Methylomagnum ishizawai: one gene and its partner. The protein of the gene in region 1 interacts with the protein of each later gene in a pairwise test. Links are inferred from orthologs where the notes say so. Each region holds a gene or a part of one and is shown in the gene's direction. Other genes may lie near its edges.

Region 1 (4,747 bases):
GCCGCGCCGACCCGTGAAAAGGGCAAACACCCGGCGACCCGGAGCTTCCAAGCCATCAGGATTCATATCAACCATGAACTCGAAGAACTCGAAGCGGGTTTGCGGCAAGCCTTGGAAATCTTGCGACCGGGGGGGCGCATGGCGGTGATTTCATTTCATTCCTTGGAAGACCGGATCGTGAAGCGCTTCATGCGCGACGAATCGCGAAATGGCGGCTCCACGCCGATGCCTTGGCCCGCGCCGGACGAACGCGCCCCGCGGCTGGCCCGGATCGGCAAAGCCATCCTACCCAGCGCCGAGGAAACCGCCGAAAATCCCAGGGCGCGCAGCGCGGTACTACGGATCGCCGAGCGGCTTTCCGCATGAGAACCCTGCTGGTACTGGTCGCCGTCGCCGTGGCCTCCGCCCTGGGCGTGGTGTACACGAAATACCGCTCGCGCATGTTGTTCGCCGAGGTCCAGCGGCTGGAGCAAGCCCTCGACGCCTACGACGAGGAATGGGGCCAATTGCAGTTGGAACAAAACACCTTCGCCGAGCACAGCCGCATCGAGAAAATGGCCCGCGCCCGCCTGGGCATGGTGCTGCCCGCCCGTGAATCGACCCTTTACATCAACCCTTAGACGAGTCGCGCCGACATGCGAATCATCCAACCGAACGTGGTGAAAGAAGACGATTACAGCGGTCGCTGGCGTTTTTTGCTGATGCTGATCCTGTGCGCCATGACCGTCTTGATCGGGCGGGCGGTGTTTTTGCAAGTGCTGGACCGGCAGTTCCTCAAGCAGCAAGGGGATTTGCGCCATGTCGGCATCCTGCCCGTGCCCGCCCACCGGGGCCGCATCATCGACCGCAACGGCGAATTGCTGGCGGTCAGCACCCCGGTGAAATCGATCTGGATCAACCCCAAGGAATTCCTCAAGGCCGAGGTCGCGCACGGGCAATTGAAGGCCCTGGCCGATCTGGTGGGCATGTCGGTCAAGGAGATTAAGCAGCGCGTCGGCCAGGACGACCACCGTGGTTTCGCCTACATCAAGCGGCGCATGAACCCGGAACTGGTCGATCAAGCCATGGCGCTGGGCATCCCCGGCGTTTACGACGAGCGCGAATACCGCCGCTATTACCCGACCGGCGAAGTAACCGCCCATCTGCTGGGTTTCACCGATATCGAAGACAAGGGCCAGGAAGGTATGGAACTCGGCTTCGACGCCTCGTTGCGCGGCACCGATGGCGCGAAACGCATCATCCGCGACGGCAAGCGCCGCATCATCGAAGACCTGGAAAACATCCGCCTGCCGGTGCCGGGGAAGGATTTGACCCTGAGCATCGACGAGCGCCTGCAATATCTGGCCTACCGCGAGCTGAAAAAAGCGGTCATGCAGCACCGCGCCCGCTCGGGCTCCCTGGTCTTGCTGGACAGCCAGACCGGCGAAGTCCTGGCCATGGTCAACCAGCCCTCCTACAACCCCAACAGCCGGGGCAAGCTCAAGGGCAATCCTTCCCGCAACCGGGCCATCACCGATTTGTACGAACCCGGCTCCACCATGAAACCTTTCGCCGTGGCCTGCGCCCTGGAACTCGGCCTGACCCATCCCAATACCGTCTATAGCACGGCGGGCGGACAATTGCGGGTCGGCCACAACATCGTCAAGGATGTCCATAGCTATGGCAGCCTGGACGTGACCGGCATTCTGCAAAAATCCAGCAACGTGGGCGTGACCAAGATCGCACTCAGCGTACCGCCCAAGAAATTCTGGGCCTTTTATAACAATCTGGGCTTCGGCCAGCCTTTAGACAGCGGTTTCCCCGGCGAAGCCCATGGCCGTTTGGCCGATTACCAAGGCTGGAACGCCTTCGAGCAAGCCACCCTGTCCTTCGGTTATGGCGTGTCCACCTCGACCGCGCAACTGGCCCGCGCCTATACCTCCCTGGCCAACGACGGCGTGATCCCCATGGTCAGCCTGCTCAAACGCGACACCCCGCCGGAAGCCCACCGCATCATGTCCGCCAAAACCGCCACCACGGTCCGCACCATGCTGGAAAGCGTGGTCTCCACCGGTGGCACCGCGCAAAAAGCCGCCATCCCCGGCTTCCGGGTCTCGGGCAAGACCGGCACCGTGAAGAAATCCGGTGCCCACGGCTACACCGAATCCTTATATATGTCCTTGTTCACGGGACTGGCCCCGTCCAGCAAGCCGCGTTTGGTGATGGTGGTGATGATCGACGAACCCTCGGCGGGCGAATACTATGGCGGTGCCGTGGCCGCGCCGGTGTTTTCCAGCGTCATGGAAGGCGCGTTGCGCCTGTTGAACATCACCCCCGACGAACCCACCCCCCTGATGGCGGGCCGACAGGACGAACCCGCATGAGTCTGGCCGATGCCCACCCTTTCGACTTACCAAGATTGCTGGCCGGTTTCACCGAAACCGCCCCGCCCGCCATCTCGGTCGGCGGCTTGGGCCACGATAGCCGACACATCCGGGCGGGCGATGGGTTCGTCGCGCTACGCGGCCAGCGCATCCATGGCCTAGCCCACGCCGGTCAGGCGATCCAGAACGGCTGCGCGACCATCCTCTACGAACCCCAGGGCGGCGGCACGGAGTTGGCCGGCGCGATCACGGCGGTTCCTTGTATCCCGGTGGCGGACCTGGCCGGGAACATCGGTCTCATCGCCGACCGCTTCTTCGGCGAACCTTCCCGCGGCTTCGACGCCCTCATCGGCATCACCGGCACCAACGGCAAAACCTCGTGCAGCCATTTCCTGGCCCAAGCCTTGGAAAATAGCGCCGTGCTGGGCACTTTGGGCTGGGGCCGGCCCGGCGCGTTGCAAGCGACCACCCACACCACCCCCGACGCCATCGAAATCCATCGCATCCTTGGCGAACTGCTCGGCTTGGGCTTCCGCTCGGTGGCGATGGAAGCCTCGTCCCACGGCCTGGAACAAGGCCGGCTTAACGGCGTCCGGTTCAAAGGGGCGCTCTATACCAATTTCACCCGCGACCATCTCGATTACCACGGCAGCATGGAGGCCTACCTGGAAGCCAAACTGCGGCTGCTGGATTGGCCCGGCCTCGAATTCGTGGTGTTCAACGCCGACGACGCCAGCGCCGAGGCCATCCTGGCCCGGAAACCCGCCGCCGTGCGGGCCATCGGCTTCACCAAAATGGGCAGCAGCCGGGACTCCGCCGTGCCCCTGCTGGCAATCCGGGAAGTCCGCCACGAAACGGGCGGCGTGTCCTTCACGGCCCATTACGCGGGCAGCAGCGCACAGATCAGCGCCCCGGTGTTCGGCGATTACAACGTCGAGAATCTGGCCGCGACCCTGGCCGTCTTGCTGGCGCTGGGTTGGGAGTTGACGCCCGCCGCAAAAGCCCTAGGCCAAGTCCGCGCCGTACCGGGGCGCATGGAAAGCTTCGCCGGGCACGGTCGCCAAGTCGTGGTCGATTACGCCCATACCCCCGATGCCCTGGCCAGCGTGCTGCACAGCCTGCGCGGCCATTGCGCGGGACGCTTGTGGGTGGTGTTCGGCTGCGGCGGCGACCGCGACCGCGGCAAGCGCCCGCAAATGGGAGCCATCGCCGAGCGGCTGGCCGACCACGTGGTGCTGACCGACGACAATCCCCGCTCCGAAGACGGCGATGCCATCCTCAGCGACATCCTCGCCGGTTGCCGACGCGACGACCTCGTATGCCGCCGCGACCGCCGCGCCGCCATCGCCTACGCCCTGGAGCACGCCACCCCCGAAGATTTGGTCCTGGTCGCGGGCAAGGGCCACGAATCCACCCAGGAAATCCAAGGCCACAAATATCCTTTCAACGACCGGCAGGTCGTCCAAGACATCTTATCCATCCTCCCCTCCTCCTCCACAGCCCGCTCCTTATGATGCGCCTATCCGAACTCCAACCCATCGTTGGCGGCGAATTGCGCGGCGAAGACGCCGTATTCGCGACGGTCAGCATAGACACCCGCAGCCTCAAACCGGGCGACCTCTATGTCGCCATCCGCGGCGCACGTTTCGACGGCAACGACTTCGTAACGGCGGCGATGGACGCGGGCGCGGGCGCGGCCCTGGTCGAGCGCTTCGCGGAACTCCCCATCCCGCAATTGCGCGTCGCCGATGGCCGCATCGCCCTGGGCCGGCTCGGGGCCGCGTGGCGTCGGCGCTGGCAGGGGAAAATCGTCGGCATCACCGGCAGCAACGGCAAGACCACGGTCAAGGAGATGGTGGCGGCGGCGCTGGGCGTCGCCGGTCCCACGCTCAAAACCCAAGGCAACCTCAACAACGATTATGGCGTCCCGCTGACCCTGCTCAAGCTGGCACCGGAACATCGCTATGGCGTCATCGAAATGGGGGCCAACCACGCCGGGGAAATCGCCTATACCAGCCAACTCGTCCAACCGGACGTGATCATCCTCACCAACGCGGGCGCGTCCCATCTGGAAGGCTTCGGCTCGCTGGAAGGCGTGGCCCGCGCCAAGGGCGAGTTGATCGCTGCGCTGTCGGCGCAAGGCGTCGCGGTGCTGAACGCCGACGACCGCTTCTTCGATTTCTGGTGCGGCCTCGCGGACGGACGCCGCGTGCTGGGCTTCGGCCTGTCCGAACGGGCGGCGGTCCGCGCCGATCCCGCTTCCATCCGCATGGGTCTCGGCGAGACCGGGTTCCGCACCACCTTCGACCTCATCCACCAAGGAGAACGCTTTCCCATGGCTTTGGCTTTAGCCGGCCGTCACAACGTGACGAATGCATTGGCCG
Region 2 (2,986 bases), 2.7 Mb from region 1 along the record:
TGGATGTGGTCTGTCCCGGCTTCGCGGTGGATTGCCTCGAAACCCTGGAGGAAATCGCCATCACCAACAAAGAGGTGTTCATGCAGGCGGGCGGGGAAAGTTATCGGATGATCCCGGCCCTGAACGATGGGCCGGAACATGCCAAATTGCTGGCCGATATCGCGATGGCCGCGCTGTAACCCGGTAGGGCGGGCGGGTGCGATCCGTCCCGCCATCCCCAAGCCCACCGCCCGCGCCATGTAGAATATCCGTCATCTCCCCAGCCCGCCCCGGACGGATTACCCCACCGCGATGCCCACCCCCACACGCCCTCCAGGCCGGGGTCGTCCCAGACGCCCCGTGCGACCCGCCCGCCGCCGCCCGTCGGGTGGCTTCCGCCGCCTCCTCATCCTGGCCGCGCCCTTCCTCATCGCCGGTTTCATGGCCTATATCGCCTATCTCGACTACACGGTGCGCGAGCAATTCGAGGGCAAGCGCTGGGCCTTGCCGGCGCGGGTCTACGCCGACCCCGCCGAGTTGTACGCGGGGGCGCATTGGGATGCGGCGCAATTGCTCTGGCTGCTGGATGAGCTGAAATACCGCGAAGATGCCGGACTGTCCTCGCAAGGCGCGTATTACCGTGTCCGCGACGGCATCGTCCTCAAAACCCGCGAATTCAGGTTTTGGGACAAGGCCGAGCCTGCGCGGGAAGTCCGGGTACGCTTCGCCGGGGGCGGGGTGGCGGAATTGATGGACATGGAGCGCGGCCAGTCCTTGCCCTTGCTGCGGATGGAGCCGATCCAGATCGGCAGTTTCTATCCGGCCCTCAAGGAGGACCGGGTACTCATCAAGCTCAGGCAAGCCCCCGATTTGTTGCTGAAAGCCCTGTTCTCGACCGAGGACCGCGAGTTCTACCAACATCATGGCGTGTCGGCGCGGGGCATTCTCAGGGCCATCGTCGCCGATATCCGGGCGGGTGCCCTCGTCCAGGGCGGCAGCACCCTGACCCAGCAGTTGGTGAAGAATTTCTTCCTCACCTCCGAACGCACTTGGTGGCGCAAGCTCAACGAAATCTTCATGGCCTTGATCCTGGAGGCCCGCTATTCCAAGGAGGAAATCCTCGAAGCCTATCTCAACGAAATCTACCTGGGCCAGGACGGGGCCCGCGCCATCCATGGCTTCGGGCTGGCCAGCCGCTATTACTTCAGCCGCTCGCTGGACGAATTGGAGTTGCACCATGTGGCTTTGCTGGTGGCACTGGTGCGCGGCCCTTCGGTCTACGATCCTTTCAAATCCCCCGACAAGACCCACAAGCGCCGCGATCTGGTGTTGGACGAGATGGTGGAGCAGGGTTATATCAACGCCAAGCAGGCCGCGACCGCCCAGGCACGGCCCTTGGACGTGATCCAGAATCCACACCAGGCCATCAGCCGCTATCCGGCGTTCCTGGATTTGGTACGCCGCCAATTGCAGCGGGAATACCGGCCCGAAGACCTGACCTCGGAGGGCTTGCGCATCTTCACTACCCTGGATGTGAACGTGCAGCGCCATCTGGAGCAAGCCACCACCGCCATCCTCAAGAAGCTGGACATCCAGACCCGTTCCACCCAATTGGAAACCGCCGCCATCGTCACCCGCCGCGCCAATGGCGAAATCGCGGCCCTGATGGGGGGGCGCGATCCGGGGGCGGCGGGTTTCAACCGGGCCTTGGACGCCGAGCGCCAGATCGGTTCCTTGTACAAGCCGGTGGTGTATCTGACCGCCCTGGCCAGCCCCCGCAAATACACCCTGACCACGCCCTTGCAGGACAGCGCCGTCCGGGTCAAAAGCCCCGGCAGCCCGGTCTGGCTGCCCAAGAACTACGATAACCGCGAGCATGGCGCGGTGCCCTTGTACCGGGCCTTGGCGCATTCCTACAACCTCGCTACCATCCGGCTGGGGATGAGCCTCGGGGTCGGCAACACGGTGAAGACCCTGCGTAAATTAGGGGTGGACAAGCCGGTCGATCAGGTACCGGCCTTGTTGCTGGGCACCCTGGCGCTGACGCCGTTCGAGGTGGCGGGGATGTACCAGACCCTGGCCAGCGAGGGGTTCATCACCCCGCTGCGGGCCATCCAGGCGGTGGTGGCCCAGGATGGCAAGACCCTGCGCCGCTACGGCTTGAGCGTGAAGCAATCGCTGGACGCCACTTCGGTCTATCTGGTCGATATTGCCTTGCGGTCGGTGTTGCGCGAGGGCACGGGCCGGCCGGCCTATGCCTACCTGCCGTCCACCCTGGACGCGGCGGGCAAGACCGGCACCACCAACGAACTGCGCGATAGCTGGTTCGCCGGGTTCACGGGGGATTATCTGGGCGTGGTGTGGGTGGGACGGGACGATAACCAACCGGCCCAATTGACCGGGGCGCAAGGGGCTTTGAAGGTTTGGGCCGCGACCCTTGGGGCCGTCAGCCACGAACCCCTGGCCTTGGACCCGCCGGATAATCTGGAATGGGCCTGGATTGACCGGGAAACCGGGGGGCGTACCGACGAAGGTTGCCCTGGGGCTGCGCGTTTCCCCTTCGTGGCCGGTTCGGTACCGGGGCGGTCGTCCGCCTGCGGTGGCGGGGTGCCGGAGGCGGCGGGCGGGGAAGCGGGAATCAAGGATTTGTTTTAGGGGGCGCTCCCGGACCGCCCACGGGCGATGGCTATACCCGCCTGCCCTGTTGCCCCGCGAGGGAAAGGTTGGCGTTGTGACCGTCCAGTTTGTCCAGCAACGCGGTGGCTTCGGCTTTTTGGCGGTCGTTGCCGTGGGTGGCGACTTCCAGGAGGATTTCCCTGGCCGAATCCTCGTCCTCCATGTCGGCGTAGGCTTTGGCCAAATCCAGCTTGGTCTCGAATTGATCCATGTCGGTCAATCCGGCGAACAAATCTTCTTCCTGTGCCTGGAGTTCGGGTTCGAGGTCGGTCGGGGCGGGGGCTTGGAATGCTTCGATCTCGTCGATGGCGGGCGCGGGTTCCAACAGGTC

What was found. The genes of interacting proteins can lie anywhere in the genome.
Region 2: the proteins of B9N93_RS02700 (region 1) and mrcB interact in binary tests that used the Escherichia coli proteins (3 or more experiments, as listed by UniProt). The link is inferred for Methylomagnum ishizawai from one-to-one orthologs.

What each region holds. Positions count from the first base shown.
Region 1 is NZ_FXAM01000001.1:619,349-624,095, reverse strand. Bases 1-2,999 are described here. They hold B9N93_RS02700 (peptidoglycan D,D-transpeptidase FtsI family protein), read left to right. Parts: upstream 1-635; coding sequence 636-2,363; downstream 2,364-2,999. Other genes in these bases: B9N93_RS02695 (UDP-N-acetylmuramoyl-L-alanyl-D-glutamate--2,6-diaminopimelate ligase), read left to right, coding at 2,360-2,999; ftsL (cell division protein FtsL), read left to right, coding at 363-620; rsmH (16S rRNA (cytosine(1402)-N(4))-methyltransferase RsmH), read left to right, coding at 1-366. Outside these bases: more of B9N93_RS02695, read left to right, coding at 3,000-3,877; B9N93_RS02690 (UDP-N-acetylmuramoyl-tripeptide--D-alanyl-D-alanine ligase), read left to right, coding at 3,874-4,747. UniProt on the Escherichia coli protein: Essential cell division protein that catalyzes cross-linking of the peptidoglycan cell wall at the division septum. Required for localization of FtsN.
Region 2 is NZ_FXAM01000001.1:3,297,523-3,300,508, reverse strand. It holds mrcB (penicillin-binding protein 1B), read left to right. Parts: upstream 1-339; coding sequence 340-2,634; downstream 2,635-2,986. Other genes in the region: B9N93_RS26730 (motility hub landmark protein FimV), read right to left, coding at 2,666-2,986; hemH (ferrochelatase), read left to right, coding at 1-179. UniProt on the Escherichia coli protein: Cell wall formation. Synthesis of cross-linked peptidoglycan from the lipid intermediates.